3 regions of the Oceanobacillus sp. CF4.6 genome follow, and region 1 is predicted to be linked to each of the others. Evidence: riboswitches for the same ligand, from Rfam matches in the RefSeq annotation. Region 1 holds a riboswitch; each other region holds the start of a gene.
The links. A riboswitch is a leader RNA that binds a small molecule or an ion and turns the genes downstream of it on or off. The one in region 1 is predicted to bind S-adenosylmethionine.
Positions count from the first base shown of each region.

Region 2: another riboswitch for S-adenosylmethionine. It lies ahead of ACHABU_RS04000 (methionine ABC transporter ATP-binding protein); the one in region 1 lies ahead of ACHABU_RS09915 (phosphoadenylyl-sulfate reductase).
Region 3: another riboswitch for S-adenosylmethionine. It lies ahead of ACHABU_RS06455 (sodium:solute symporter family protein); the one in region 1 lies ahead of ACHABU_RS09915 (phosphoadenylyl-sulfate reductase).

Region 1 is NZ_JBIMEX010000005.1:100,420-111,418, reverse strand. Features, by position in the region: gene ACHABU_RS09935 (DUF4363 family protein) at 1-36, opposite strand, end outside; gene ACHABU_RS09930 (DUF421 domain-containing protein) at 130-990, shown strand; gene ACHABU_RS09925 (sigma-70 family RNA polymerase sigma factor) at 1,058-1,633, opposite strand; gene ACHABU_RS09920 (M20/M25/M40 family metallo-hydrolase) at 1,860-3,470, shown strand; SAM riboswitch class I at 3,585-3,688, shown strand; gene ACHABU_RS09915 (phosphoadenylyl-sulfate reductase) at 3,800-4,519, shown strand; gene ACHABU_RS09910 (assimilatory sulfite reductase (NADPH) flavoprotein subunit) at 4,667-6,502, shown strand; gene cysI (assimilatory sulfite reductase (NADPH) hemoprotein subunit) at 6,537-8,264, shown strand; gene cobA (uroporphyrinogen-III C-methyltransferase) at 8,294-9,070, shown strand; gene ACHABU_RS09895 (sirohydrochlorin chelatase) at 9,089-9,817, shown strand; gene ACHABU_RS09890 (NAD(P)-binding protein) at 9,869-10,498, shown strand; gene sat (sulfate adenylyltransferase) at 10,525-10,999, shown strand, end outside.
Region 2 is NZ_JBIMEX010000002.1:72,854-83,852, reverse strand. Features, by position in the region: gene ACHABU_RS04035 (3-hydroxyacyl-CoA dehydrogenase NAD-binding domain-containing protein) at 1-586, shown strand, start outside; gene ACHABU_RS04030 (acetyl-CoA C-acetyltransferase) at 606-1,781, shown strand; gene ACHABU_RS04025 (acyl-CoA dehydrogenase family protein) at 1,855-3,639, shown strand; gene ACHABU_RS04020 (arsenate reductase family protein) at 4,150-4,506, shown strand; gene gcvH (glycine cleavage system protein GcvH) at 4,580-4,960, shown strand; gene ACHABU_RS04010 (toprim domain-containing protein) at 5,069-5,425, shown strand; gene ACHABU_RS04005 (thioredoxin family protein) at 5,450-5,764, shown strand; SAM riboswitch class I at 5,856-5,963, shown strand; gene ACHABU_RS04000 (methionine ABC transporter ATP-binding protein) at 6,058-7,092, shown strand; gene ACHABU_RS03995 (methionine ABC transporter permease) at 7,082-7,750, shown strand; gene ACHABU_RS03990 (MetQ/NlpA family ABC transporter substrate-binding protein) at 7,813-8,670, shown strand; gene ACHABU_RS03985 (hypothetical protein) at 8,915-9,055, shown strand; gene sufC (Fe-S cluster assembly ATPase SufC) at 9,335-10,120, shown strand; gene sufD (Fe-S cluster assembly protein SufD) at 10,136-10,999, shown strand, end outside.
Region 3 is NZ_JBIMEX010000002.1:573,584-584,582, forward strand. Features, by position in the region: gene ACHABU_RS06435 (hydroxymethylglutaryl-CoA lyase) at 1-383, opposite strand, end outside; gene ACHABU_RS06440 (TRAP transporter large permease) at 402-1,688, opposite strand; gene ACHABU_RS06445 (TRAP transporter small permease) at 1,685-2,197, opposite strand; gene ACHABU_RS06450 (TRAP transporter substrate-binding protein) at 2,231-3,232, opposite strand; gene ACHABU_RS06455 (sodium:solute symporter family protein) at 3,423-5,033, opposite strand; SAM riboswitch class I at 5,169-5,274, opposite strand; gene ACHABU_RS06460 (SDR family NAD(P)-dependent oxidoreductase) at 5,619-6,389, opposite strand; gene ACHABU_RS06465 (phosphodiester glycosidase family protein) at 6,783-10,184, opposite strand; gene ACHABU_RS06470 (sulfatase-like hydrolase/transferase) at 10,536-10,999, shown strand, end outside.

The DNA.
Region 1 (10,999 bases):
TATCACTATCATATAAATACTGGCTTTTTTAATCATTTTTCCGATCTCCTTGTATAAATGCATGGATATACCTAGATTGTCCTATAATATAAAAAGTTTACATATCAAAAATCGGAAGGTGATTGTGTCGTGCCAGAACTTGTTTTAATTCTTATTCGCTCGGTAAGTTCATTTCTTTTATTGTTGGTTATGGCACGGATCATGGGAAAGAAACAGATTTCACAGCTTACTTTTTTTGATTATTGTGTTGGAATTACTATCGGTTCAATAGCTGCAACGATGTCAGTAGACCAAAACGTTAAAATCTCGAATGGACTGATGTCATTATTTATTTGGGGACTCTTTCCAATTATCCTCGCATATGCAGGATTGAAGTCACGGATGTTTTCTAATTTAACGGATGGGAAGGCAACAATTGTCATTCAAAACGGTGAAGTTCTAGAGAAAGATTTGAAAAAGAATCTTTTGACAATTAATGAATTAATTCTATTGTTAAGAGAGAAGGGAATCTTTAAATTTTCCGATGTTGAAATGGCTGTATTGGAAACAAATGGAGAGCTAAGTGTTATGCTCAAGACAGAGCAACAGCCAGTAACGCCGCACGTATTAGGTCTTACATTAGAACAGGAACATGGACCAAGCATCCTGATTATGGATGGACAGCTACTTGAAAATAGCCTTGAAAAATTAGGTTATTCGAAAGAATGGTTATCAGGCGAGGTGCAAAAACAGGGAGCAGAAGATATTAGAAATGTTTTTCTAGCTCAAATCGATTCGCGTGGCAATCTTTTTGTGGATTTATATGAAGGTAAGAAGAAACCGCATCTACCTAATGAACGCCCCCTACTTGCAGCAACGCTTAAAAAGATACAAGCAGATATGGAGAACTTTGCCTTGCAGACAGATAATCCAGAAGCTAAACAGTTATATGCCAAACACGCAACCGAACTCCAAAAAACGCTTGATTCGATATTGCCTTATTTGAAGTAAGGGCCTTGGAATTGCTAATCTTCTAAAGGTTATTCCTTGATTTATGCTTAAATCCAGTTAACAAAAGTCAATTTTTGTCATCAATATGCCAGCCGATCTTCTCCCGAAATGCCCTATCTCTTAATTTTTTTCTAACTTCTTTTCCCCAGCTTTTAACTGCTTCGGTCGATGTGTTTTCTTGAACAGCAATTTTCTTAACAGAAAGATCTTCTATGATATAGTATTTAACCCATTTCCATTGATTCACAGATAGATGCTTCTTCAACCGCTCCCACAACTGATCATTGGCTGAAAAGAATTCCCTATTATTTTTAATAGAAGTATTGGAGTCTAATCCACATGCATAGTTACCATCATCATAAAGATATTTATTATTACGTATAAAATGATCCATCTTTTCTAGCGCATTATTTTCTTTACGGATTCGATCGATTAATCGGTTTTTGATTGAATAATTAAAATAAGTTGCCATGGGTCCTTTGTCCGGCTCGTATGTTTCATAGGCTTTCCACAATGCAAAAAGTCCTTCTTCATAGAAGTCTTCATTAGTATCACGAATCTGAAGGCGATTGATATAATAGTGTATTCTTTTTTCGTTTTGACTGAAAACCTCTTCAAACGTAAATTTTTGATTATCCTTCATTTAGCTCATCTCCATTTTCTTAAAATTAATTTTTCCAGAACAAAGCATTCTTCTATATTAATAATCGAAAAAAGTTGGTATTAGGGGGTAAAAAAATTAAAAAGTTTATTTTCTGGATAATAGAAGATTTCGCTCTTCATAAAAATATATTTATATTCAGAATATTTATTGTTATAATTAATAAATATCGACTTCTTAGAGAGAACTGTAAAAGGGGGATATTTATATGGCAGAATTAAGATGGGATCGCCCGGACAAGCTTCGGACCTTGTTGGATGAAATTGTAAGCTGGAAAAGTATGACATTATCAGAAGGGGAGAGACAATTTCCTGCGAAATTACGTGCCAAGCTTCAGAACTTGGAGTATTTCCAGCAGTTCCCGGATTATCTTTCCACACATGCTGCTGATTTGAGACGTAAATTTTTAACGGCATTATATAAACACCCCGATGCAAAAGAGACAATTTGTCTAATAAGTCATTTTGATACGGTGAATACAGAAGAATATGGCGTTTTGGAACCTTTGGCTACGCAACCAGAGGAACTTACGAAAGTATTATTGGAGAGACAGGATGAGTTTCAAGAAGAAGTACGAAAAGATTTGGAATCAGGAGAATTTCTATTTGGACGTGGCACAATGGATATGAAGATGGGGCTTGTCATGCATATGAGTCTCATTGAAAAAGCAAGTGTGGAAAAATGGCCAATTAATCTACTGTTGTTAACCGTTCCTGACGAAGAAGTAAACTCAGCGGGAATGCGTTTTGCTGTTCCTATTCTGGATAAACTTCAGGAAAAACATCAATTCACATATAAAATATTTTTAAACAGTGAACCTACTTTTCGTCAGGATCCCACAGATATATCCCATTATATGTACACAGGATCCATTGGAAAATTACTCGCTGCTTCTTTATTTTATGGAAAAGAAACACATGCAGGTGAGCCACTCAGTGGGATGACTTCCCCTTATATTTCTTCTTTCATGACAAGAGAGATGGAGTGGAATGATTTATTTGAGGAAACCGTTCTCGGGGAGACGACACCACTTCCTGTAACCTTGCAGCAAACGGATTTGCGGTTGCATTATTCTACACAGACTCCGTACCGTTCGTCTGCCTTGTATAATATATTTCTTATGAAGCGGAGCGCGTCAGAGGCCTTTGATTTGTTTGAGAAGGTAGCGCAAACGGCTGCAGAAAAGTGTAATGAAGCCTATGAACGAATTTGCAAGAGGCATCATGTTGAACCAATTGGAAAAGTAAAAGTGATTCGTTATAAAGATTTAGTAACCTATGCTACCAATAAACTGGGTAAGGAATATGTAAATGATGTTAAAGCAGATATTCATTACAATGAAGCTTGGGATGATCGGGAAAAGTCGCTACGCATTACCGATAAACTAATGATTCAATGCCAGGAACTTGCCCCGGCAATTATTGTATTGCTGGCACCGCCATACTATCCGGCTGTCAACTCCACTGGAAATGAACTAATCGAAGCGTGTACTTCGTTTGTAACAAAAATTGCACAAGAAAAATTTAACTTGCCTATTAAACGGATTCATTACTTAAATGGGATATGTGATCTCAGCTATGTAAGTTATTCCGGCACTGCAGAAGGCTGGAATGCATTTGAAGAAAACACACCGGTCTGGGGTGACAGCTATATTTTACCATTTAAAGAAATGCAGAAGCTAAATGCACCTGTTATAAACGTGGGACCATATGGACACGATGCGCATAAACGAACAGAGCGTCTGAATATCAAAAATGCCTTTGAAGAATATCCAATTATCATGGAAGAATTGATTCATATGATTAGTAATGCAAACTAAAATAATTTAGTTAAATATTTATAATTAATTAATTTTTTACAAAATAACTGTTGACTTTCATGTTTTTAAAAGATACAATACAAATAATTCATATCAAATTACTTGTATTAATATTTCTTATCCCGAGAGGTGGAGGGAAGGGCCCTATGAAACCTCGGCAACAGGTTCGATTTAATACTGTGCCAATTCCTTCAGGTGAATTACCTGAAAGATAAGAAGAGAAAAAACGAGCCTGTTAAAAGGTAAAGTTAGCAAATCCTCTTCTTATAATATAGAACGAGGATTTATTTTTATTTAACCGATAACTATTTTTCTTGGAGGGATGAAGTATGAATAACTATTCGGTTACGTACAGTGATTTTACTGGTGACCCGTATAAAGACTGGATTCCGACAGACCAAACAAAAGGTGCTTCAAAAATTCTCCAATGGGCATACGAAACATACGGTGACGATATTGTTTATGCCTGCAGTTTTGGTGCGGAAGGAGTAGTATTAGTTGATTTAATTTCCAAAGTACAAAAGGATGCTGAAATTGTATTTTTGGATACAGATCTTCATTTTCAGGAAACCTATGACTTAATTGATAAAGCAAAGGAAAAGTATCCTGAACTTCGCATTCAACTAAAAAAACCTGACCTGACAGTGGAAGAACAGGCTAATCAGCATGGTTCGGCACTGTGGAAACGCCAGCCTGATCAATGTTGTTACATTCGAAAAATAAAGCCTCTTGAAGAAGCGCTAAGTGGGGCACCTGCTTGGATTTCCGGATTACGAAGAGAACAATCGCCATCAAGGAGCAAAACTGATTTTGTTAATAAAGATGAAAAATTTAAATCGATTAAAGTTTGCCCGTTAATCCATTGGACCTGGGATGACGTATGGGATTATATCAAGGAAAATAACCTGCCATATAATGAATTGCACGATCAAGGTTATCCTAGTATTGGTTGTATCCCATGTACATCAAAAGTAACGGATTCTACGGATTCGCGTGCAGGAAGATGGTCAGGATTCAATAAAACGGAATGTGGCCTTCATACAAGCTGAAAAATCGATTAATTAGCTTCCTTTTTTTAGAAGAAAAATTTTTATATTTAAAACCAAGTAAACAACTTAGGATACAATACTTTGTACCTAAAATAATAGTTATACAGTTAGGATGGAAAAAATGAAATTTATATGGGGTGAAAAGCTTTGCAGTTAAATGTAATGAATAGTCCTTTTAGTCAAGAGCAAACAGAAAATCTGAATGTCCTGTTGCCAACGTTAACAGAAGCACAAAGAAATTGGCTTGGTGGATATCTTGCAGCTACACAGGTAACGGAATCGATACCAAATGGAGAGACTGCTTCCAATGGTATTGCGGTAGCATCTCCACCTGCTGTTCAGATTGCTTCCAGGGAAGTGACGGTGCTTTATGGATCTGAAACGGGTAGTGGCCAAAGACTTGCTGAAGAAGCAATTCGGAAATTGGAAGAGAAAAATTTAAAGGTGAAAATAGCTGCATTAGATGATTTTAAAACAAAGGATCTAAAAAAAGTTGAGGATTTACTGATTATATCTGCTACCCATGGAGAAGGGGAACCACCAGATAATGCGATTTCTTTTTATGAATTTCTTCATAGTAGAAAAGCACCTAAACTTACGGACGTTCGCTTTTCCGTATTATCCCTCGGAGACCAGTCCTATGAATTTTTTTGTCAGACTGGCAAGGATTTCGATAAGCGTCTAGAGGAACTTGGAGGAGAAAGACTGTATCCAAGGGTCGATTGTGACTTGGATTTTGATGAACCTGCATCAGAATGGACAGAGGGCGTCTTAGGAGTATTATATGAGGCACAAGAAAGTGAATCCTCCCTTGCAGTACAGGAAGCTGCTGGAACTATTTTGGAGGAACGACAGGTCTTTACAAGGACCAACCCATATATGGCTGAAATCTTAGATAATTTAAATTTGAGTGGGCAAGGATCAAACAAAGAAAATCGTCATCTTGAGTTATCTCTTGAAGGATCGAATCTGGTATTTGAACCCGGGGACAGCCTTGGAATATTACCGCAAAATAATCCTGAACTTGTAGACCAGTTAATTAAGGAAATGAACTGGAATCCGGATGAGACCGTTCAAGTGAACAAACAGGGAGAAATCCGTTCGTTAAGAGAAGCATTGCTTTCTAATTTCGAGATTACTAGACTTACGAAGCCATTACTGGAGCAAGCGGCAGTGCTTTTCGATAATGAAGCGTTACATGTACTTGTACAATCAGGACAGGAAGAGGCGCGAAAGGCTTATATCGATGGGAGAGATTTACTCGATTTGGTAAAGGACTATCCACCAAAAACGTTTGCACCTAGTGAATTTATTCAGATTCTGAGAAAGATTCCAGCTCGACTATATTCGATAGCAAGTAGTTATAAAGCGAATCCAGATGAGGTGCAACTAACAGTAGGAACAGTAAGATATCATGCGCATGGACGTGATCGGGCGGGTGTATGCACTGAGCAGATTGCGGAACGTATTCAACCAGGAGAACTTATGCCAGTATATGTCCACCCTAACCCTAATTTTAAATTTCCATTTGATACAGAAACACCTGTAATCATGATTGGACCTGGCACTGGTGTGGCTCCATATCGATCTTACTTAGAAGAACTAGAAGAGGAAGATATTAAGGTGAAAACATGGTTATTCTTCGGTGACCAGCACTTTGAATCAGATTTTCTTTATCAGACGGAATGGCAGAACTGGCTCAATGAAGGTGTACTTACGAAAATGGATGTGGCTTTCTCCCGTGATACAGCAGAGAAGGTATATGTTCAGCACCGGATGCTTGAAAAGAGCAAGGAAATCTATCAATGGCTGGATGAAGGAGCACATGTTTATGTATGTGGTGACGAACAACATATGGCTAATGATGTGCATGCTACACTAACCACAATTATCGAACAAGAGGGCGGCTTCAGCCATGAAGAAGCAGAAGCATTCTTGAGTGACATGCGCAAACAGAAACGCTATCAACGTGACGTATATTAACAATAAGAAGGTATACGGAAAGGAGAATAAAGGCATGGATAAAAATAAAATTCCAGAGCAAGTTGGACCGTTAGATGAAACGGAACACATTAAGAAGGACAGCAATTACCTACGTGGAACAATTGCAGAAGGACTCGAGGACAGGATTACAGGAGCTATTTCAGAAACCGATAATAAGCTATTAAAGTTTCATGGTAGTTACCAGCAGGATGATAGGGATCAAAGGGATGAACGGCGTCGTAAGAAGCTTGAACCTGCTTACCAATTCATGATTCGTGTGCGTTTGCCAGGTGGCGTATCGACACCAGAACAGTGGCTGAAAATGGATGATCTTGCACATAAATATGGAAATGAATCATTGCGACTCACTACGAGGCAGACATTTCAAATGCACGGAATACTGAAATGGAATCTCAAGAAAACAATGCAGGAAATGAATGAGGCTTTGATGACGACGATTGCTGCTTGTGGTGATATCAACCGGAATGTAATGTGTAATGTTAATCCTGAGCAATCAGAAGTTCACGCTGAGGTTTATGAATGTTCCAAGAAACTGAGTGATCACTTATTACCTGAAACGAATGCATATCATGAAATCTGGCTGGATGATAAAAAAGTGATCGATAGCCGTGAAGAAAATGAACCCATTTATGGAGATACCTATTTACCACGTAAATTCAAAATTGGCATCGCGGTTCCGCCATCCAATGACGTAGATATTTTCTCACAGGATCTTGGGTTTATAGCGATCTTGGAAGATGAAAAACTAATAGGATTTAATGTAGCTGTTGGCGGTGGCATGGGAATGACACATGGTGATACAAAAACATATCCACAAGTTTCCCGTGTGATTGGATTCTGTACACCGGAAAAAATAACTGAGGTAGCAGAAAAGGTCGTTACTATTCAGCGGGACTTTGGTAACCGTTCAAACAGAAAGAATGCGCGTTTCAAATATACGATAGATGCTAGAGGGATTGATTGGTTCAAAGATGAATTGAATGAAAGATTAGAATGGGATCTTGATGAGCCCCGTTCGTATCATTTTGAGTCGAATGGTGATCGTTATGGTTGGGTGAAGGGAGAAGGCAAATGGCATTTGACTCTCTTTATTCAAAACGGTCGAATTAAAGACTTTGAAGACTATTCTCTTCGCACTGGTTTACGTGAAATCGCTAAGGTACATAAGGGAGATTTTCGACTCACCCCGAATCAGAATCTGATTATCGCAAATGTTACGAGCAAAAATAAGAAACAGATCAATGAATTGGTTGAGAAATACAAGCTTACAGAAGGAAAGCATTATTCTGGTTTGAGAAGAAACTCCATGGCATGTGTTGCATTTCCAACTTGTGGGCTAGCTATGGCAGAATCGGAACGGTATCTTCCTGCTTTGTTGGATAAGATGGATGTCATCCTAGATGAGGCTGGGTTAACTGAAGAAGAGATTGTCATCCGCATGTCGGGTTGTCCTAATGGGTGTTCCCGTCCCGCTTTGGCCGAGATTGCCTTTATTGGAAAAGCCCCAGGTAAATACAATATGTACCTTGGTGGTGCATTCAATGGAAGTCGTTTGAACAAACTCTATCTTGAAAATATCGGAGAAGAAGAGATTCTGAACGCCCTGCGTCCCATCTTTTTGCGGTTTGCGAAGGAGCGGCAGCAAGGAGAACATTTCGGTGACTTTGTAGTTCGTGCTGGATATGTTGAAGAAGTGCTTTCAGGACTAGATTTTCATACAGCAAGTAGTGCCAAAAGTTAAGGTTGGGACTACAGAGAGGAAGTGAAAGAATGGGGAAAGTTTATTTAGTAGGTGCTGGTCCAGGTGATCCAGACTTGATTACGGTTAAAGGTATGAAAACGATTCAGAAAGCAGATGTTATTTTATATGACCGTTTAGTTAATGAAGAATTACTGAGTTATGCTTCAGATAAAGCAGACTTGATTTATTGTGGAAAAAGTCCCGATCATCATTCGCTTACGCAAGACGAAATAAATTTCTTACTCTGTAAATTTGCGAACCAAGGGAAAGTGGTTACACGACTAAAAGGCGGAGACCCATTTATTTTTGGTAGAGGTGGCGAGGAAGCTGAATTACTCAAGAAAAACGGCATCTTCTATGAAATTGTCCCGGGAATCACTTCTGGTTCTGCAGCTCCCGCTTATGCAGGCATTCCATTAACTCATCGGGATTACAGCTCTTCGGTATCTTTTGTCTCGGGAGTTAGTAAAAGTGGTGAGTCCTATGAAAAATACTGGGAAAATCTTGCACAAGGCTCTGATACGCTATGCATTTATATGGGAGTAAAAAACCTTCCTAATATTTGCGAAAGACTTATCCGATATGGTCGTCATCCAGATACTCCAATAGCCTTGATTCATTGGGGTACAACAGAGAAACAGCAAACGGTTACTGGAACATTGGCGAATATTTTAAATAAATCCCATACATTCAAGAATCCGTCTATGATTATTATCGGTGAGGTCGTCCGCCTTAGAGATCAAATTAAATGGTTTGAAACGGATTCTATAGAAAATGCGCTCACAGCTGAGGCTATTTTAGGTTGAATAAGGAGGGGAGAAGAGTTGCAAGGAATTCTATATGTTAGTCATGGAAGCCGCATAAGGGAAGCGACAACCGAGGCAATTGCCTGTATTACATCTGTAAAGGAACTGGTCAACGTTCCCCTCCAGGAGATTTGTTTTCTGGAACTTGCTGAGCCAGATGTCTCACAAGGTATTGACCGTCTGGTAAAGCAAGGAGCTACCAGGATATCCATTGTACCTGTCCTGCTACTAAGTGCAGGGCATTACTTCAAGGACATCCCTGAAGAAGTGAACCGTTCTAAACTGAAATATCCTGGAGTTACGTTCACCTATGGTCAACCACTAGGAGTACAGGATCGATTTACTACTATTTTGGGAGAACGAATTGAGGAGACTAATATTCCAATCAATCCAGATGCAAAAATACTGCTTGTTGGTCGTGGTAGCCGGAATCCTCAAACAAAGATAGATATCGAAAATGTAGCGAATAAATTACAAGCATTAATAAATATTCCGGTAGATAGTTGTTTTCTGGCTGCATGTGAGCCTTCTTTTGAACAAGGGATACATTCTTCTTTAAGAGAAAAGCGATCACAGGTTTTCATCGTACCTTATCTTTGGTTCACAGGGGTACTCATGCATTCTCTGGAAAATAAAGTAAATGAGTTGAATGAGACGGAAAAAGGTTTCGTCCTCTGCCGGCAACTTGGTGATCATCCTGCGATGAAAACTGCACTAAAAGAACGTGTCTATGAATCTATTAACTAACAATAAAAATCTAAGATAGAGTATTTTTTCTCAAGTAAAGGAATGTTCAATATGACAGCAGTACCTCTTATGGTTGAATTACGTGAACGAAATGTTGTTATTGTCGGAGGCGGTCATGTAGCGGAGCGAAGAATCCATTCTCTATTGCAGGGTGGAGCTTCCATAACCGTAATCAGTCCGGTGATCGAAGAAGGAATTCGTTTGCAATGGGAAAAAGGGAATTTAAAGTGGGAGAAAAAATATTTTGAATCCCATGATGTTGACGGAGCATTTCTAATCGTCGTCGCTACAAATGACTCGATTGTGAATCAATCTGTTATAGTGGCCTCACCTCCGAATTCCCTGATAAATGCTGTAGCAGAAGCAGACAAAGGAAATGTAGAATTTCCTTCCTTCTTTAGACGGGGTAAGTTAACTATTGGTATCTCAACCAACGGAGCAAGTCCACAGCTTTCTACCAAAATAAAAAGAGAGCTTCAAACTTTATATAGTGAGAAGTATGAAGATTATCTGGACTTTTTGTTTGAAAGTCGGCAACTTATTAAAAAATCTACTTTTGATAAAATGCATCAAAAGCTACTATTAAAAGAACTTCTTTCCGATAGCTTTCTAGATAAAAACAAACAGATGAAAGCAATGAATTGGTTCGGGAAATTGCCCAAAAACGAGATAATGGGATAACTATATTTATATGGAGGTTTTAAACGATGGCAGTGACTAAACAAAAGCAACCAGAAACGATCTTGCCACACGGTGGTAAGCTTGTAAATAGGGAATTAATTGGTGCACAGAAGCAATCCTATTTAAATAAATTCAATTCATTGCAATCTCTCCAATTAGATGCCTGGAGCTTATCTGATTTGGAACTGATTGCAATCGGTGGATTTAGCCCGTTAACTGGATTTATGGGGCAGGCAGATTATACACGTGTTATTGAAGAAACTCGCCTGGAAGATGGGACCATTTGGAGTATCCCCATTACGCTTCCAGTAACTGAGGATCAAGCAGATTCTTATGAAGTTGGTTCAACGATTGCACTTATTGGAGAAGATGATGTTTTCTATGGTGTACTTGAATTGGATGAAAAGTATACATATAACAAAGAAAAGGAAGCCAGTCTTGTATATGGTACAACTGACCCCGCTCATCCTGGTGTAAAGAAGCTTTATGAAAGAGGAGAAG
Region 2 (10,999 bases), on a different contig from region 1:
ACCAGAAACGTATATTGGTTTGGTTGAATTTGGTGTCGGACTGATACCTGGCGGTGGAGGGACGAAGGAACTTTATTTAAAAGAACTTCGAAATCTTCCGCAAGGCGTAGATTTTGATTTAACAAAGATTGGAAATAACGTTTTTGAGAAGGTTGCTACAGCTAAAGTATCCACTTCTGCTGCGGAAGCGATTGAAAATGGTTATCTTGATAGTAACGACAGGATTAGTGCGAACCCGGATCATCTTCTATATGACGCAAAGGAGCGTGTGCTTGCGTTAGTTAAAGCAGGATATAAAAAACCAAAACGTGAAAATATCCCTGTCGTTGGAGAAGCGGGATATGCGGCAATGGTTATGGGAGCAAAAACGTTGCAGTATGGAGGCTATGCTTCTGACCATGATGTGAAAATAGCTGAAAAATTAGCGTATGTATTATCAGGTGGAAGAATGAAAGAGGGAACGTTGATCGATGAGCAGGTCATGCTCGATTTGGAGCGTGAAGCATTCCTGAGTCTGATAGCAGAACCACTTACACAAGCGAGAATGCAGCACATGCTCGTAAAAGGAAAAGCATTACGTAATTAATCGAAAAGGGGGAGAAAATGTGAAGGAAGCAGTTATTGTTGCAGGCGCAAGAACACCAGTTGGAAAAGCAGGTAAAGGGTCCCTTTCAAATACAAGACCTGATGATTTAGCCGCGCTCACCATTAAAGAAACATTGAGACGTGCAGGAGGCTATGATGGAAGTATTGATGACGTCATTATAGGATGTGCTACCCCGGAAGCAGAACAGGGAATGAACATGGCACGAAATATCGCAGGTTTAGCAGGACTTAAGTATGACGTCCCCGGAATAACGATCAATCGTTACTGTTCTTCTGGCTTACAAAGTATCGCCTACGCTGCTGAACGTATTATGATCGGAGCAAGCGACACGATGATCGCAGGCGGGGCAGAATCTATGAGTCTACTACCAATGGGAGGGCATGTAATAAAGCCGAATCCGAGATTGGTGCAGGATACCCCTGGCTATTATATGGGTATGGGGCATACGGCAGAAGAAGTAGCAAATCGTTTTGAGATTTCCCGTGCAGATCAGGATGCGTTCGCAGTACAGAGTCACCAGCGCGCGGCAAAAGCAATTGAAAGCGGTAAATTTAATGATGAAATTGTTCCTGTCGAAGTCACAGAGCGTGTGGTAGGTAAGGATAATAAGATTGAAGAAAAAAGTTTCCAATTTGAAATGGATGAAGGAGTTCGGCAGGGAACGACAACCGAAATTCTTGCTAAATTACGGCCTGCATTTCATATAAAAGGATCCGTAACGGCGGGAAATGCTTCTCAGATGAGTGATGGAGCAGCTTCCGTACTCTTGATGGATCGGGAGAAGGCTGAAGCAGAAGGACTTACTCCATTACTGAAATTTCGTTCTTTTGCTGTAGCAGGGGTAGAGCCTGAAATTATGGGTGTAGGTCCGGTCGAAGCCATTCCAAAGGCGTTAAAGATTGCTGGACTGGAACTATCCGATATCGGCTTGTTTGAATTAAATGAAGCATTTGCCTCACAGTCTCTCCGTGTCATTCAGGCACTCAATCTGGATACGGATAAAGTCAATGTGAATGGTGGTGCAATTGCACTTGGTCACCCACTTGGATGCACGGGTACGAAATTGACATTGACACTTATGCATGAGATGAAGCGTAGAAATGAACAATTTGGTGTTGTAACAATGTGTATTGGTGGAGGTATGGGAGCAGCAGGGGTTTTTGAACTACTGTAAGGTAAACGGAATGTTGAAGATGGATTATAAATGAAATTAAAATAAAATTCCTATATAAGAAAGGAAGATTTTCATGAGTGAAACAAGAGAAAAATTATTTAAAGGTGGCGCGTTTTTAATTGAGGATCTGACTGGAAATGACATCATAACACCTGAAGATTTTACCGAAGAACATAAAATGATTGCTAAAACAACCGAAGATTTTGTAATTGGAGAAGTTTTGCCTAAAGTAGATCATCTTGAAAATCATGAATTTGATTACTCTGTTGAACTTCTAAAAAAAGCAGGAGATTTGGGGTTATTAGGTGCCGATGTGCCAGAGGAATATGGTGGTCTAGCATTGGATAAAATCAGTTCATCACTGATTACTGAAAAATTTGCACGCGCAGGTGGGTTTTCAATCACTCATGGTGCCCATGTTGGAATCGGATCACTGCCAATCGTATTTTTTGGAAATGATAAGCAAAAGGAAAAGTACTTACCAAAACTGGCAACGGGTGAATTACTAGCAGCATATGCATTGACTGAGCCAAGCTCTGGATCTGATGCGTTAAGTGCAAAAACAACTGCAAAACTTAATGAAGCACGAACACATTATGTATTAAATGGTGAGAAACAATGGATTACAAACTCCGCATTTGCAGATGTATTTATTGTCTATGCAAAAATCGATGGCGAACATTTCTCAGCATTTATTGTAGAACGTGAATTTCCAGGCGTTTCAACAGGAGCTGAAGAAAAGAAAATGGGAATTAAGAGTTCCTCAACCCGTACATTGATTTTAGAGGACGTTGAAGTTCCTGTAGAGAACCTACTTGGAGAAAAGGGTCGTGGGCATGTAATTGCATTTAATATCCTTAACGTAGGACGGTATAAACTGGCAGTTGGTGGTGTAGGTGGATCGAAACGTGCGCTAGAATTAGCTGTTAAATATGTGAATGCGCGCAAACAGTTCAATACGCCAATTTCAAGTTTTTCATTAACACAGGAAAAACTTGCGACAATGGCTGCTGGAATCTATGCAAATGAAAGTGCTGTTTATCGTACGGTAGGCCTATTTGAACAACGTATGGGTGCATTGACTGACGAACAGTTAAAGGATGGACGTGAAGTAGCTCGTGCAATTGCTGAGTATGCAATTGAATGTTCCATGAACAAATTTATGGCATCTGAATTACTTGATTACACTGCGGACGAAGCTGTACAAATGCACGGTGGATATGGCTTTATGCAGGAATATGAAGTGGAACGAATCTACCGTGATTCTAGAATCAACCGTATTTTTGAAGGGACAAATGAAATCAACCGCCTGCTTGTGCCTGGTACCCTTTTGAAGAAAGCATTGAAAGGTGAATTACCATTGCTGCAAAAAGCACAAGGTCTCCAAGAGGAATTAATGATGATGATGCCCGAAGAAGTCGGTACAGAAGCATTGGAACAAGAGAAATATTTATTGCGTAACGCTAAGAAAATGGTTCTCCTTGGAGCGGGCCTTGCTGCACAAAAATATGGCAAAAACCTGGAAAGAGAGCAAGAGATTCTTGTGAATTTAGCTGATATGACAGCAGAAGTTTACAATATGGAGTCAGCAATCCTTCGTACAGAAAAAGCAATCAGTAAAAACGGAGAAGATAAAAATAATATCAAGTTGCTATATACACAAGTGTATGTTCAGGAAGCATTCAATCGTATTGAAGCGAATGCAAAAGAAACATTGATAACGGTTGAAGAAGGGGACACACTCCGTACGATGCTGTCATCCTTACGTAAATTGACTCGTCACACACCAATAAATGTTGTAATTAAAAAACGTGAAATTGCAGCAGAAATTATTAAAGAAGAAAAATACGTTTTATAATGATGAGAAAGTCTCTGCGGTTCTAGTAGAGACTTTTGCTTTTTAACAAAGGCTGTTCTTTTGCGGCAAATCTATAAAGTGCGACGTAACTGCTGGTTTTCTATCAGTATGCAGGAACTTCGGCGACCGCTCTGGGAAATACACTTCTCTTTTCGCGGGCGGCTGGTGAGCCTCTTCATGCTGACGCATTTCAGAGTCTCACCTATGCCTTTCCTCCCGCAGAAGTCTACGTGTATTTCCCAGAGCTAGTTAGAAGGGTTGCTGACTATTACTACATTCGCGGGTAGCTGACATAGCATCAACAACTTCACCAGAGCGATCCCGGACGGCGATGGAAGCACACGATTTTGGATATCAGCTAGTAGTTACTTCGTATTTTATCTTAACTACGAAGATTATAAATCAGCAAACATTACGAAAAGAAGCTTAACTAAAAGCACTTATAATGGATTAATGCACATTGGGTTTGATATAATGAAATTCAATTTAGTGGTATGAGGGGGTTATCGGGTGGCATTAACATTTTATTGGTATCCAAATTGTGGAACATGCAAGAATGCGAAGAAATGGTTTGAAACTAATAATGTCGATTATACAAGTGTACATATTGTGGAAGAGAGTCCGTCAAAAGAAGAAATAATGAATCTGATGGAGAAAAGTGATCTTCCGGCAAAGAAATTTTTTAATACGAGTGGGAAGAAGTACCGCGAGTTAAGTATCAAAGATAAAATCAAGGATGCAAGCACGGAAGAAATGGCGGAAATATTGGCATCTGATGGAATGCTGATTAAGCGGCCCATTGTAACAGATGGCGAGATTGTTACAGTCGGTTTCAAAGAAGAAACATTCCAGGAAAATTGGAAATAAGTATAACAGGGACTAGAAAAAGAGAGCATTAAATTGTATAGTTAGATTGGAATTAATTATTGGAGGGATAAGAATGAGCTTACCAGAGGAATTATTGTATTCAAAAGAACACGAATGGATTAAAAAAGAGAATGGAAATGTACGAATCGGTATTACGGCATTTGCTCAGGATGAACTTGGCGATATCGTTTTTGTGGAATTACCTGAAGTTGGTGATGAGCTAACCGTAGATGAGCCCTTTGGTAGTGTTGAATCTGTTAAGACAGTTTCTGAATTGTATGCTCCAATAAGTGGCAAAGTAGTTGAAGTAAATGAAGAGTTGGATGACAGCCCAGAGTTTGTAAACGAATCACCATACGAGAAAGCATGGATGGTTGTAGTGGAACCGTCTAATGAATCTGAGCTTGATGAACTACTTACACCTGATCAATACAAAGAATTAACCGAAGAATAATGCTCCGTAGGCTGACTAAAGCACACAATTGTGTATAGTCAGCCTTAGTTTTATCATATAATGGATGTAAATAAGCATCTTTCTTGCTTGCATAAGGAGTGCTATGTGATGATAACTACTGAACCAGAGAAAGTAATTATTGTCGAAGGGCTGACAGACAAACGGCAGATTGCGAAGATTATCAACGACAATGTTACGATTATTTGTACGAATGGTACACTTGGTGTGGAGAAATTTGATGAATTACTGGAAACATATGAACTGGATGAGAAGGATGTTTTTATACTGGTAGATGAGGATAAGTCGGGGATGAAATTACGGAAACAACTTGCTCGCGAACTTCCACATGCGGAACACATTTATGTTAGCAGTGAATACCGCGAAGTAGCTGCAACACCTGAGAAGATTCTTGCGAGTGCTTTACTCAGCAAACATTTTTCCGTCCATCCCATATTTTTATTTTAGTGCAAAGGTATAAGGTGGTAAAAGGTGAAAACTATTACAGAAGAAACGCATAAACAAGACCGAATGTTGCTCTATATTTATACTCCATTTTGTGGAACATGCAGTGTTGCACGTGCAATGCTTGAAAAAATTGAAGCGGTTCATCAGGAAAACATATTTTATGAAATGAATGCGTCTTTGAACCCGGAATTTATGATTGAGAATAAAATAGAAAGTGTCCCATGCCTGTTAATTAAGGAAGACAGCCAAATAAAGGAGAAAATCTATGCCTTCCATTCGACAGGCAATATCTATAGTTATTTAATAAAGTATAAGCCTGAGTTGTTTGCGAAAAGCTAAGGATAATAGAAAGATACAAAAATTTAATATTGACATGAATATTTCACCGTGCTACTATAGTCTCACTGATTCAAAACTTAATATTTTCTATCTCTTATCTTGAGCGGTGGAGGGACTGGCCCTTTGAACCCGCGGCAACCTTCAAATTTAAATTTGAAAGGTGCCAATTCCTGCAAAGTAGTACTTTGACAGATGAGAGAACGTGAGACTTTATGTAAACTATTACGTCTTTCTGTTCTCGAGCAGATGGACGTTTTTTGTTGATTAAATGTGAATCATTAGGAGGATAAATAGTGATTTCAATTGAGGGTTTAAGTAAAATCTTTGCTCTAAATAAGAAAAATATAACAGCTGTTGACGATTTGACCCTTCATATAAAAGAAGGCGAAATCTATGGCGTAATCGGATATAGTGGTGCTGGTAAAAGTACGTTTGTACGCCTGCTAAACCGACTGGAAGAACCAACTGCAGGTAAAGTTATCATCGACAACCAGGAGATTACGGCTTTGAATACGAAACAGCTACGGCTTGCACGCCAGGAAATGGGTATGATTTTCCAACACTTTAATCTGCTTTGGTCAAAAACAGTTGAAGATAATATTGCCTTTCCATTGGAAATAGCAGGCGCATCCAAAGCGGAACGTTCTTTGCGGGTGCAAGAGCTAATTGATCTCGTCGGGCTTAGTGGACGTGAAAAGGCATATCCATCCCAGTTAAGTGGTGGACAGAAACAACGTGTTGGTATTGCGCGTGCACTTGCAAACAATCCGAAAGTATTGCTGTGTGATGAAGCAACATCTGCATTAGATCCCGAAACGACCAACTCCATTTTAAACTTATTGATGGATATTAATAAGAAGCTTGGTTTGACAATCATTTTAATTACTCACGAAATGCATGTTATTCGTAAAATCTGTAATCAGGTTGCTGTCATGGAGCAAGGGAAAGTCGTGGAACAAGGGCAAGTGCTAGAGGTATTCACACATCCGAAAATGCCAGTTACAAAGAAGTTTGTGGAACAAATTATGGGATCCAGTAGTGAAGATGATGATATATCGAATATTATCGATACGTATAGTAACGAGGGGAAAATTCTACGCTTGCATTTTCTTGGGGAAACTACAAATCAAGCCCTCATCAGTGAATTGGCGAAAAAGTTTGATATCGATCTGAATATATTGCAGGGGAAAATAACACAAACTCAGGCTGGCGGATATGGTACATTATTTGTCCAGGCGAAAGGTGAAATTGAGGAAGTTAATAAGGCAGTAAGCTTTATTCAGGAAGAAACCTCAGTAGAAGTGGAGGTTATCCGAGATGCTAACTAATTTATTTCCGAATATCGATATAGAGGATTTTTGGGTAGCTACTTATGAAACATTCTACATGACAATTCTGGCATTGATTGGGACATGTATTTTAGGCCTCATCTTAGGGCTACTTCTCTATCTGACAACAAAAGATGGAATTTGGCAAAATAGCTATGTTAATTTAATCGTAGCAGCATTTGTAAATATATTTCGGGCTATTCCTTTTATTATATTGATTTTATTGTTATTTCCTTTTACTGATTTTTTGATTGGAACCATACGCGGACCAAATGCAGCATTGCCTGCCCTAATTATCGGTTCGGCACCATTTTATGGGAGACTCGTTGAGATTGCTCTCAAAGAAGTAGATAAAGGTGTTGTCGAGGCGGCGAAATCAATGGGGGCAAAGACAAGCACCATTATTTTACGGGTACTTATTCCAGAATCCATGCCTGCCCTTGTCTCAGGACTTACGGTTACAGCAATTGCTTTAATCGGCTATACTGCAATGGCCGGTGTCATTGGCGCCGGTGGACTTGGAAATTACGCCTATTACTTTGGATTCCAGCGAAGAGACTTTGATGTTGTATTTCTTTGTACAATTATAATTGTTATTATCGTATTTATTTTCCAATTTATTGGGGACTTTATTACTAATAAAGTGGATAAAAGATAATTGATTTGTATATAGGCAGATGCCCATTTCAAATATATAAAAACATAGAAGGAGAGAAAAAGATGAAAAAAATTCTAGCATTATTATCATTAGCATTTGTACTACTATTGGCTGCGTGTGGTGGAGGAGATTCTGACACCGGAAGCGATAACGGAACTACGGAAGAAGGAACAGAAGAAACTACTGAGATTACTGTAGGTGCATCAAGTGTTCCCCATGCAGAAATTCTTGAAGAAGCAAAACCTTTGCTTGAAGAGCAAGGAATTACCTTAAATATTGAAGAATATCAGGATTATGTATTTCCAAATGATGACCTTGCAAGTGGTGACCTCGATGCAAACTATTTCCAGCATCTCCCTTATTTGAACCAAACGGTTGCAGACACTGGTTATGAAATTGAATCGATTGGTGGCATACATGTTGAACCAATGGGTGTATATTCACAAAGCATAACAAGTATTGACGAGATTCCAGACGGTACAGAAGTAATTTTGAGTAACTCTGTGTCTGACCATGGCAGAATTCTATCCTTGTTTGAAGCTGAAGGATTACTTACACTTGACGAAGGTGTCGAGAAATCAGAAGCAACCATGGAAGACATTGCAGAAAACCCTAAAAATTTAAGTTTCTCTCCTGACTACGATCCAGCTTTCTTACCTGAATATTACAATTCGGAAGAAGAAGCACTTGTTGTCATTAATACAAACTATGCAATAGAGTCTGGTTTAAGTCCACTTGATGATGCATTATTCATTGAAGGCGAAGAATCAGAATATGTAAATATTATTGCTGCCAAATCTGAAGATAAAGATAATGAAGCTTTAAATACATTGATTGAAGTACTTCAATCAGAAGAAATTCAAAACTTTATTATCGAAAACTACAAGGGTGCCGTAGTTCCTGTAGGTGGAGAGAATTAATTGAAAACTGAATAATGAGGATTCCAGAGGAAATGTTAGTTATTTATCCGTATTTTATGTAAACAATCTATTTGGAGTTATGGTTTAACCAAATATCGGTCTATTTCCTTGAAAAGGGGTTTATATCCGCTTTGTTAAGGGAATCGTCTTTGTGGTAACATTAATGTAGTTAAAAACTTGAAAGGGATGGTTCACTATTAATAGTGGAATAGACTTAAAGTATACTTCTGAAATGCAAAAAGGAATGACTCAATCACGACATGTCAACTATGAGGAATACGGAAGAAAGCTTGATAAACGTATTGAGGTTGAACGCCAACGCGATGAAGAATACAAAGAGGCAAAACAATTATCCTCTAATATGGATGGTCAACTCCCTAAATAAATACATGAAATACAATACTGATGTTCCTCATAGGAGCATCAGTATTTTTTTAATACGATAGAAAAAAGGTAACAGGAAAGAATAGTAAGGAACACATTAATTAGCATTCTCTATTTTCAATTAGAGAGTATATCAAAAGTGAAGAAATCCTCGATTTTCTGCTAATCTAAAAGAGTTGATTATTAATTTGAAATGCTTTAAGATTGGAATGAGACTAAATTGAGAATGGATGTAAATTCATTTGATTACTAGAAAATACAGTATTTGGAGGTATGTTTTATGTCAGGATCAGTTTTAGAAGTTAAAAATCTTCATGTATCCATTGAAGACAAAGAGATATTAAAAGGTGTAAACCTTACGATAAAAGGTGGAGAATTCCACGCTATTATGGGACCTAACGGAACTGGTAAATCAACACTTGCTTCTGCAATTATGGGTCATCCGAAATATGAAGTTACAGAAGGAAGCATTCTTCTTGATGGAGAAGACGTACTGGAAATGGCAGTGGACGAACGTGCTCGTGCAGGACTTTTCCTGGCAATGCAGTACCCAAGTGAAATCAGTGGTGTAACGACATCAGATTTCCTTCGTTCCGCAATTAATGCCCGTCGCGAAGAAGGCGATGAGGTCTCTCTAATGAAATTCATTAAACAATTAGATAAAGATCTTGATTTTCTGGAAATTGATCAAAGCATGGCAACACGTTATCTAAACGAAGGATTCTCTGGTGGGGAGAAAAAACGTAATGAAATTCTTCAATTAATGCAAATAAGCCCGGCAATTGCAATCCTGGATGAAATTGACTCCGGTTTGGATATCGATGCATTGAAAGTCGTTTCCAAAGGGATTAATAAAATGCGCAACGAAGAATTCGGTTGCTTAATTATTACTCACTACCAACGTTTGCTAAACTATATTACACCAGATTTTGTTCACGTTATGATGCAAGGCCGTATTGTGAAGTCAGGTGGACCTGAACTTGCTAAACGTCTGGAAGAAGAAGGTTATGAGTGGATCAAAGATGAACTAGGCATCGAAGACGAAACAGTTGAACAAAACGCGTAATGTAGGAGGGGTAATATGACTGTAGAAACTAAGCTTCCATTTGATAAAGATTATATCGACCAGTTTTCCAAAGCTCGTAATGAACCACAATGGATGAACTCGTTACGTCTTAGTGCTTTAGAAATGGCAGACACACTTGAGATGCCAAAACCGGATAAGACGAGAATCGGTAATTGGAATTTCAGTAATTTTAAGCACGAATTTACAGAAGGAGATAAAATCTCTTCCATAAAAGATCTGCCTGCAGAAATGCAAGCGTATTTTGATGAAGGAAATGCGAATGAGAATCTCTTGATTCAGCGTAATCAATCTGTAGCATATAATACATTAAATGAAGAACTTAAAAATAAAGGCGTTATTTTCACGGATATTTTTACTGCGATGAACGAACACAGTGATATAGTGGAAAAATATTACATGAAAGATGCAGTAGCAGTAGATCAAAACCGTCTAACTGCACTTCATGCAGCATTAATGAACGGTGGAATTTTTGTATACGTTCCAAAAAACGTTCAAGTTGAAGAACCATTACAAGCTATTTTCTGGCAGGAAAACCCAGAAACAGCATTGTTCAACCATGTTCTCGTTGTAGCTGAAGAAGGAAGCTCCCTAACCTATGTGGAAAACTATATTTCCCATAATGATGAGCAAGAAACAGTAGCAAACATTGTATCCGAAGTATTTGCACATGATAATGCACAGGTTGCCTATGGTGCAGTGGATCATTTCGCTGCTGGAACAACAACCTATGTAAACCGTCGTGGAGTTGGTCATCGTGATACAAAAATCAACTGGGCACTGGGTCAAATGAATGACGGAAATACAGTTTCAGAAAACATTACCTATCTGCTTGGAGACAATTCGACTTCAGAAGCAAAA
Region 3 (10,999 bases), on a different contig from region 1:
ATGAATCGATTTATTTCAACAATGCCCTCAATGGATTCATCTACCGTTTTATTTACGTTTTTTCTATTATGTGTTTCACTGACTGAGACGACCACATTGACTTCATCCACGTCTGACTCCAATGCGAATTCCGCACCTTTTACATTCGGAACGAGCGTAATAATACTTACATCTTCGCGATTCAGTTGTTGGATTACTTCTTTGGCGTCCTTCAATTGCGGAACTGCTTTTGGTGAAACGAATGAGGTTGCCTCGATTCGCTTCACTCCAGCAGCTATAATCTCATTGATAATACTAATTTTATCCTCTGTTTCAACCCAATCTTCCATCTGAAAGCCATCTCTACCGGTAACATCAGTTAGAAGTACTTTTTCATTATCCAATAGGTTCATCTCCATTCGTTATAAGAATAAATCAGGTAAAAACGTAACGAGTGATGGGAAAACAATGAGTACGATTAATATGATTAAAATCGGAATAATATAAGGCACGACACCTCGGACCAATTCAATATAAGGTAACTCTCCAACTCTAGTAATTGCAAACAAAACCATGCCAAATGGCGGTGTAATCTCTCCGATCATTAAAGCCACAATCATGATGATTCCAAAATGCAATGGATCTCCTCCGACTTCCATAATCAGTGGAACCAATACTGGCGTTGCGATCGTAATGGAAACAATCGATGATAGGAACATTCCTAATAAAAGCAGGAATACGAGACATAATCCCATCACGAGATAGTAGTTATCTGTAATCGTTGTAATCGTATTGGCAAATGTAACCGGGACACGCTCCCTTATAAGGATCCAGGCAAATATATTAGCTACTCCTAAAATAACCATAATTACCGCACTATCACGCATCGTACTTTTGAAAATTTGATATAAATGAGAAAGCGAAATCGTCCGGTAAATAACCGTTGATAAAATAATCGCATACAATGCTCCAACAGCCGCTGCTTCGGTGGCGGTAAACACGCCTGTAAGTACACCACCAATTAAAATAACAGGGGTTAATACTGGTAAGAAAGCCTTTTTAGCCGTTCTTGCTATTTTTCTCAACGATGCCCTGGCTTCTGTTGGAAAATTATTTCTTGTTGCTTGAATGGCTACAAAAATACTTAATGCAGCCGCCATCAATATACCAGGAATAATTCCTGCAATTAACAGCTTATTGACAGATACACCCGCAATAATTGCATAAAGCACAACAGGAATACTTGGTGGAATAATCGGTCCAATTAATGAAGAAGCTGCCGTAATACTTGCAGAAAATTTCTTCGGATAATTCGCATCGTTCATTGCTTTAATTTCCACTGCACCAAGTCCTGCAGCATCCGCAGTTGCCGATCCACTCATGCCGGCAAAAATAACACTTGCCAAAATGTTCACTTGGCCCATGCCGCCTTTCAAATGACCTACCAAAGCTTTTGCAAAATCAAATAAACGCGTCGTCACATTGGATTCATTCATCACCTTCCCTACTAACAGGAATAAAGGGATGGCCAACAATGTAAAACTATCCAACCCAAAAACGGTACGCTGTGCAATTAAGATATCAGGAATTTCAAAAAGTCCACGATCTAATACAAAATATGTAAGTGAAGCGATTCCCATCGAGAAAACGGCGGGAATACCGATGATAAGCGCAACAACTAGAGTAAGTAGCATAATAACCATAATCATTTTACATCACCGCCTTCATTTTTCCTAAAATCCATTATGTAGCGAACTAGTTGATGCCCAAAGAACCAAAGCATGAGCAACGAACTAACAAATAAAGCTAAATATAGGACCCCTTGAGAGATCGGAACCATTGTTAATGGGATGTGCCAGCGATCAATCGTCATTTTGATACTCCCCGTTAGAAAGCTCAATGCCACAAGTGCAGAAATAACCGTGGTAAACATATAAAATCCTACTTGTGCCCGGTATGGCCAATTTTTTACCAAGTTATCGATTAAATCAACACGTAAATGATCTTTGTATTTGACTGCAAGTGCCGCACCAAGCAATACAGACCATAAATTCAAATATCTGGAAGCTTCTTCACTCCAGGTCAATGGCATACTCAATACAAACCGGAAGAACACTTGCAGAATTACTACAATAAAAAATAAAATAAATAAAATTGTTGCTACATGTTCGATTATAAATGTAACGCCTGCCATCATTTTCTTATAAAGATTTTGCATGTTCTCCCTCCTTCTAATTAAAAGAATGTAACCCTATTCCTTGTTCATGATTCTTTGAACTTCTTCATACACACCGGGTGCTAATTCATTTTCAATAATTTCCTCAATCGCCGGTTGTGCTTTTTGCCTCATTTCTTCCTGGTCCGGATAAATAATCTCCATGCCATTTGCTTCGATTTCCTCAATAAATGCTTCATTACTATCTGCAACAATCTCATCTGCATATGCGAGGGTTTCGTCAATTGCTTGCGTGACGATTTCTTGCTGCTCTGTAGTTAACTTATTTTCCCACGTATCCTCACTGACGAGCCATTGTTGAAACAGTTGAATATGTTCTGTTTTCATCAGGTATTCCTGATAATCCCACATTTGACGTCCCGCGATATTGGTAAGAAAGTTTTCCTGTGCATCCACGGTTCCGGTCTGTAATGCAGATACAATTTCTGTAGCGGCGATTGGTGTCGGGAGTGCTCCCAATTCTGCCCATACATTCACCCACCACTCTATTTCCGGCATTCTTATTTTCATCCCTTGTAATTCCTCAATGTTTGAAAAAGGAATATTCGAGGTCGTCCAACGCGCACCATAACCATGAAGTCCCATTGGAATAATCCCGCCTACTTCTTTTGCAATTTCTTTGATTTCATCTCCAACCTTCCCGTCCATAAATTCTCTCATTGAATCAAGATCCTGGAATAAAAAAGGAATCGAAATGGCATTATAATCGGGATAATACAATTCAGCTTGCAATACGCTATACCCGATATCAATTTCCCCCATGTTCATTTGTTCTAAAGCCTCACGCTCTCCACCTAATTGACCAGCCATGAAAAATTCGATTTCCATGGTATTATCACTTAATTCAGTTATTTTGTTACCGAAAAATTCCTTGATATCTTTATCGATACCTGAATCATCCATCGTAGTTGCGAAAACGAGTGATAACTTTTCCTCTTTTGAACTCGCTACCGAATCTCCACACCCTGAAATAAGTAGAGCAATAATAGTTAACATAAAAATTAAATAATACTTCATGATTGAACCCCCTTTTACGCGAATATTGTCGAAAAACGACAACAGCAAATTAAAAAAATCATACCATAGCAAGATAATTTAGTAAACAACAATTTTTCAAACTATCAGAATTCAGCAGCATGGGGACGGTTCTTTTGCTTCCTATATAACAAAAAGGAAGCAGGAGAACCGTCCCCATGCTTCCTACTAGTTAAACTGCAGCCGTCTCCCTCCGAACACCCTGTGCTTCAACCGGACGAACAAATCTTATTGCTGCAATGAAATAAGACAAAATAGCTGCAAACATAAATAGACCGAATAATCCATTTTGATAGAACGTATTAAAATAGAGGACATTTGTAATTGTAAATAAGAGACCTGCAGTCAACGCTAAATAGCCAAATCGATCTGCTTTTCTAAAAATCCACTCTGATTTGTTATCGGTAAGTGTCACCAATGTGATCGTTAGGATGTTAATGGAACTTCCGACCCAAACCGGATGTACGTTCATATAAAATTCTTGGGGATTCCACCCACCCAAGTAATACCACAGCAAACCGCTTGTAAAGCCTGTAAACAACGATGCAACAACTGCACGTTTTGTCACGACTGGCCAGAATAAAGCTGCTACAACCGGTGCGAACGTGGCACTGTTTCGAATCGTCCAGGCAAATACATTCCACCATGCGGATTGCTCTGTTCGCATTAAACCAAATAGAATCATAAGTCCAGTTAAAAGTAGTAAGGAAATTTTTGTATATTTGATAAGTTGTTCTCCAGATGCTGTCGGCTTGATTGCACTGCCAACATCACGTCCTAAACTTGTTGCACCGGAGAACTGGCATGGGCCACCCCATCCGAGCGCACAACCCCAAACACCGAGAAAGAATATTCCTACGAGTGGAGCAGGCAGAACCTCCATCAGGTACAACGGAATCGCTATGAGACCTGTCGATGCATTCGGTACGACTACCGCTGCCGATATTCCGAATAAAACACCACCAACGATAAAAGGAATCGCCATAAAACCAGCCATAATCAAGCCTTTCTGTCCCTCTTCCGGTGTTCGGGATGAAAGTGCCATCTGAAAAGCGGCCTGGGCCAGAATGACATTTACGAGAAATGTACCGAACCAGACGACAATTACCTGCAAACCAACGCTGCCAAAATCAAACATTTCGGGACGCTCCACATTTAATGCTGCCAAACCGGAAATTCCCGGATTAATGAAAAAGGCAATGATACCGATTGTAATCATCAATCCAAACAAAACCATATTCATCGTCTGTGTAAAGGCGATGGACCACATACCGCCAGCCTGCAAATAAATGAAAAGTAAAATGGCAGTAAATGCTACAGACAAACTCAAGGAAATACCAGTGAACACATGGAAAGCGGAAGCAAATGCGATTGCAGTCGCAACCGACCACATCGGAAAGGCAAATGCAGTAATGGCACCAGATAACCCTTTTGCCGTTCTCCCAAATTTATCACCAATTAGTCCGGAAACAGTGACAAGCATTCTTTTCCGGAAAGATCGGATAATCAGTAAAGCGATAATAAAGATTTGAACCATTTCTGCCAGACCATACCAAATCGCGGAAATACCACTTAAGTAAGAAAGCTCCAGAATTGATATAAATGTCGAACCGGAAAATAATCCAGTAATGCAAAACGCAACAATCCATTTGTTAAAATTTCGGTTCCCCACAAAATAGCTGTCCTTTTTAGTCAAACGCCGCTTTGCAATTTGCCCGGCTGCTATAAGCGCAAACGTATATCCAACTGCTAAAACAATAATCCACACACCGTATTCTGTCATAATAACAACTCCTCAAATAATTATTAAACACATCGCAATACTCAACTTTAAGCTATACAGACTCATGTTTGTTGAACCAAAATAAAAACCCCCTTCTATAATAATAAGAAGAGGGTGGATATATCCGATGTCCTCTTCTTATCTTCCAGACAACTGTCTGACGGAATTGGCACAGTACTCATTACGAGCCCGCTGCCGAGGTATCAAAGGGCCAATTTCCCTCCACCTCTCTTGATAAGAAGTACGTTTATGTAATTGTATATAAGTTACCTTGTTCTGCTCAAAAAGTCAATCATTATTTAGTCGAGAAGCACGGGGACGGTTCTTTTGCTTCCTATATAATAAAAAGGAAGCAGGAGAACCGTCCCCGTGCTTCCATCGAGGGCTAGTTAGCCAATTTCATCCTTTCTCTCCACTTTACTTTTTTCATTTTTTTCAGTAGGGAAGTTTAGTATAGAAGAGTAAAATAAATAGAAAGAAGGTTACCACCTATTGAACGAAATGGTAACCTTCTTTCATAATCAGGAGGAAAATATACTACTTTACTATACTCCACTCCTTTACTTCAGATAATATTCTATCAAACTATTTAGCACCTAGCCCACCATCAATTCGATATTGTGAACCAGTGATGAATGCACTCTCATCTGAAGCAAGAAACAGAACCAGATTTGCCATATCTTCCGACTCTCCGTAGCGTCCAAGTGGGATAATTTGAGTAAATGCTTCTTTTGCTTCTGCACCCTTCCCAGGAATTGTTCCTTCTTCAATGGAACGCATCATTCTTGTATTCACTGGTGACGGATGAATAGAATTCACTCGAACATTTGCATCTGCAACTTCTAATGCCGCAGTTTTAGTCATCCCCGTCACCGCGTGCTTGGAAGCACCGTATGCAATTTGGTTAGGAGTACCCATCAATCCGGCTCCAGATGAAGTGTTAATTACACTACCATATCCCTGCTCTCTCATGACTGGCAATACATGCTTCAACCCTAAAAATACTCCTCGGACATTTACATTGATTACTTTATCAAAATCTTCCACATCTAAATCAGTTAATAGAGCTATTTTTCCTTCAATACCTGCATTATTAAAGAAAACGTCAACTTTTCCGAATTGATCAACCGTCTCTTTAACGTATTTCTTTACATCATCCTCTTTGGAGACATCTGCCTCAATCGTTAATACTTCACCGAATGATTTAAGTTCATTCTTCGCTTCCTCTAATGGCTCTTTGAATAAGTCTACTAAAACGACCTTAGCCCCTTCTTTCAAAAACTTTTCTGCTGTTACCTTCCCTATACCACCAGCACCGCCAGTAATTACTGCAACTTTATTATCTAATCTACCCATTTAAATTCCTCCTCTTATGATTACGTTTACAATTCTATTATACTAGTCATAAATTACTAGGACAAATTAAAAGCTCATGGAAAAAATGAGACAGGATTATTACCCAAAGTTATATTCGGAATAAGTACCACAGTCATCATTAGCAATTTTTTTGGATAACATTTATATCTCCAAAAGCATTTTCTCCTATATCCATCCCGCTTCATATTTTCCTTCAACAAGTCGTATGCATCCTAGTATTCTATACATATAATTACTCTGTAAATAGTAAGATTGCAGCTATATTTATCTTTTTATCGATAATGCATTCGTGTATTTAATAAACCATATTCCATGTATAAAAAAGACGCAATTCATCAAAGAGAATTGCGTATTTTCATTAAAAATATATTCCTATTGAATCGTAATTTGCTGTTCACCGCTTACGTTATTTGATGTTACTTTTAATGTGATTTCTCCTGCTTTCAGTGGTTTAAGCTTTCCATCTGCCGGATTGAAAACAGCTGCATAGCTCCCAGACTTTTCAGCTCGTTCAGCTGCTTTTCCTGAGCCAATATAGACATTATTGCTTCCTTCCCAAGTTACAGATGCTGGATAGCGTAAAGGGAAATCCAGATTTCCAGCCTGATGGCCAGTTGCTTCAATAGAAATAGTTTCACCGATTGCAACAGATTTAGGTGCGTGCAGTGTAATTGATTCTAGCAGTGGGCGAACCTCTGCCTGAATCCATTCTGCGCCCTTCACATTGCTTTGCTCTGACGCTCTGTCTGGACCGATTGCCTTATCAGGTACAGCAGTAGGATCAATTCCAAATAATGTCCATGCATAGAAACCGCCATTATCTGCTGCACCATAAGGAGCCTTCCCAGCAGGTCCTGTAACCATATATGGAACACCTTCCACACGTTCGAGATTTACGGTGTGTGCATGACCACTAATATACATAGCTCCCTTTCCATTTGATTCTTCACGGAATTCAGTGAGCCATTTCTCCAACAGCTCAGCCTCTTTACGATCAGACAGCTGACTATTTTCTGTTGGCAATGGATCACGTGTTGGGTGGTGTCCGATAACCGTAACATTTTTAATAGCAGGATCTGATGCAGCGTCTTCCAGAGATTCTTTCAATTCAATCATTTGATTAAAATCACTCGTTCTTAAGCTTCCTGTTGCTGTATCCAGTAAAATAAATCTTGTTCCATTATGATCAAAGCTATAACGGTTTTCCTCAAATACCTCTAAAAAGTTTTCCAAATTCCCTGAACCCGCAATTTCGTGGTTACCAGGAATATAGTAGATTGGAATCTCATCTCCTACTTCTTCCTCTAAAATCTGTTTTGCAAACTCAAAATCCTCTTTCCATGCTGTATCAACAAGATCCCCGTTGATGACCAGAAATTCAGGATCTTCAGCAACAATCTGGCGAAGGGATTCCCGTGCCATTTCTGCTTGATTACTGTTTGGAGAAGCTGCTGTAAATTGACTATCCGCAAGTACTGCAAATTTCCAACGATCATTACCTATCGATTCATTTTGGATAATTAATGAATCCGTTGTTGGATCCTCTTCTTTTGGTATTTCAACTGAAGGTGGAACTTCAACAGTCAAATCATCAAAGATCAGCTGTCCGGAATATTGCTTATTTCTATCTGTTTCCACCGGATAAATACGCCATAATTTCGCTGGATAGTTTATCCCCTCTGGAAGAGATGTTTCAATATATTTCCAGCCTGTCCAGTTTACCTGATTCGCTAATGTCAACGTATAGTTTGTGCCGGATGCATCCGTAATAACGGTACGAAGCCAAGCACCATTGCCATCACCATGTACCCATAAACCGATTTTCTGAACATCACCAGGGAGTTCAAGACGTGGAGATGTCTGTAAATAGGCTGCGCGAGTCGCAGTAGTTGTCGAAAAGTCATAGTTCACCTGGATGCCATTTCCCTCTCTGCCTTCTACTACTTCCATGGATGCACCGACATTGGATGGATACTTTGTTACACCCCATCCTGTTGGATCTTCAAAATCAGCTATATTAATGGAAGTAAGTCCGACCGTAACGGGAATAGTTATTTCCTTATCCAGTACAGTTGCGGAAATGGTAGTGGATGCCCCATCTTCCAAAGGTACAACAGTAAAGCTCCCATCCTGGTTTTCCTCGATTGTAATAAATGAACCATCATACTCCAACTCGACGTCGCGAGCTTCAATTGGAGCTGAATATCCATTAGAATCATAACCAGTAACAGAAAAACTGCTGCTTCTGCCCATTTCAAGTCCTAGATAGGAGCTTGAAGGCGCTATCCGGTCCAAATCTCCGAGTACGGTAATCTCCTTTGTTCCTTTTGCAGATTTAATTTGTGCTTCCGCTACAGCAGATCCAGTTTTCTTCGCATAAAAAACTCCATCTTCTTCAAAAGATCCGACATCTGCCGGCAGAGCCTGCCAGGATATCTCTCCAACTTCTACAGGAGAATAATTTTCATCGTGACCAAGTCCAGTAAAAGTTCTGCTCAATCCAGGGAAAATACGATCACTGTTTTCCATATCTGAAACTGTTTCAACAGAAAAAGCTGAGAGTTCACCACTGCCAGCCTCGGCAAAGATGCCAATCCCATTTGGCACGCTGCGTTCAACGCCGTCAGATGGTTCATTTACCACTTCAGCATTTTCATAACCCGGTTTCCGTGCGACCATTGTCGAAGAACCACCACCATCGATATTCAAGGCAGTATGTGCACCATATTCTTTCATCAATTCCCCAAGTTCTTTATAGGTCATTCCGCGACTATCTGTTTGACGACCGTCAACGAGTCCAAGAATCATCGTGTTCCCATCTTCGGAGAAACCAACAGCTGTACGTGGTGCTGTTGTACTATCATCAATTTTTGTAGGAACTTGTCCATTTTCGACCAGTTTAATATTTCCACCTACTGCAAAATTCATTATTGTATCTTCATCCATTTTTGGCGCGTATTCCACGTTTACTTTATCACCAATGGATAGCTCTTTTAATAGAGTAGCACCTTGTTCACGTCCAACCAATACAAAGGTGTTCTCAGCAATATCTCCACTGCCAGGTTCCTCAGATACAGCAACTACTTCTCCTTCTTGGACAGTTACTTCATATAAAGAAGTCCCACTTGCTGGTCTTTGTGCTTGATCCCACACAGATGTATACAGTCCAATTCCGTTTGCTGGAATGGAAGATTGATTTAAAGCTGAAAGTATAGAATCTCCATTGGGAAGCTTAATGGTACCCTCAAGGAAGATATTCGCAATTTGTCCTTTTCCTTGCTCATCGACTCCTGCTGTTAACGTATGGGAGCCTTGTGGGCCCTTCAATAAATTACTATCTTTAATCATGGTTCCTGAAGGTGCTTTCGTATTATTAATGTCAAAGAAATCGCCATTTACACCGCCAACTGCTCCAGAAGCAAGCGCCATTTCGGAAACTTTTTTTGCCTTTGTGACTACCCCTGGAAACAGCAATTCCGTTGAAACATTTCCATTAGACAAATCGACTGTCATAATTTCACCGTTCAGCCATCCACGGACATCAAATCTTTCAAAGCTTGTTAATTCAATACCCGGACCGATTGTAATCGTATCTTCTTCTGATACGAGCGTTTTCCCATCGGCTCCAACCGTTATTTCCGGTTCTGTCCGATCCGAGGACGCGGAACGAGCATCTGCTACCTTATTCGGTTCATTTTCTGCATGTACCGGAAGAATAGTTCCTACGGTAGCAAAGAAAACCAGTACCATACACATCCACCATTTACGATTCATTCCTAGTTTCCTCCCTATTTCACATTTAATAGTTTGCAAGAATATGTACACTCCCTCTCCCTTCATCCGTTCTTTAGTAACAATAGTAGCAAAGCGATATTAAATGAGTTCAAGAATTTTGTGAATTTTCATAGTAAAATAGAATGATGAATTTTAATATAAGGAAGCACGGGGACGGTTCTTTTGCTTCCTATATAACAAAGAGGAAGCAGGAGAACCGTCCCCGTGCTTCTCAGCGAAGTCCTTTACCTCCATGCAAAAAACTGCCCCCTTGTCCATTGGAACCGTCCAAACGATTCTTTCATAAGATATTATGTTTAAAATCTTTTTTAATTTTTGGAGGGATTTTCATTGGCAAAAGGACTTAAGAATCAATCTAATATATTAGAACATGATCGAAATCGACCAAATTTCCTTTTCATTATTGTAGATGAAGAACGCTTTCCTACAGCTTATGAATCTGATGAACTAAAAGAATGGCGCAGAGTCCATTTAAAAACACAGGAACTATTACGTGAAAATAGTATGTCTTTTTTAAACCATTATGTTGGTAGTACCGCTTGTTCACCTAGTAGAGCCACTCTTTTTACAGGACATTATCCATCACTTCACGGTGTAACACAAACAACTGGTGCCGCAAAGGGTGCTTTTGATTCGGATGTGTTTTGGCTTGACCATAATACTGTTCCGACTCTGGGAGACTATTTTCGTGCTGCTGGTTATCGTACGTATTGGAAAGGAAAATGGCATATATCTGATGAGGATATACTAATGCCAGGTACACATAATGCATTAGCAAGCTATGACAAGCATAC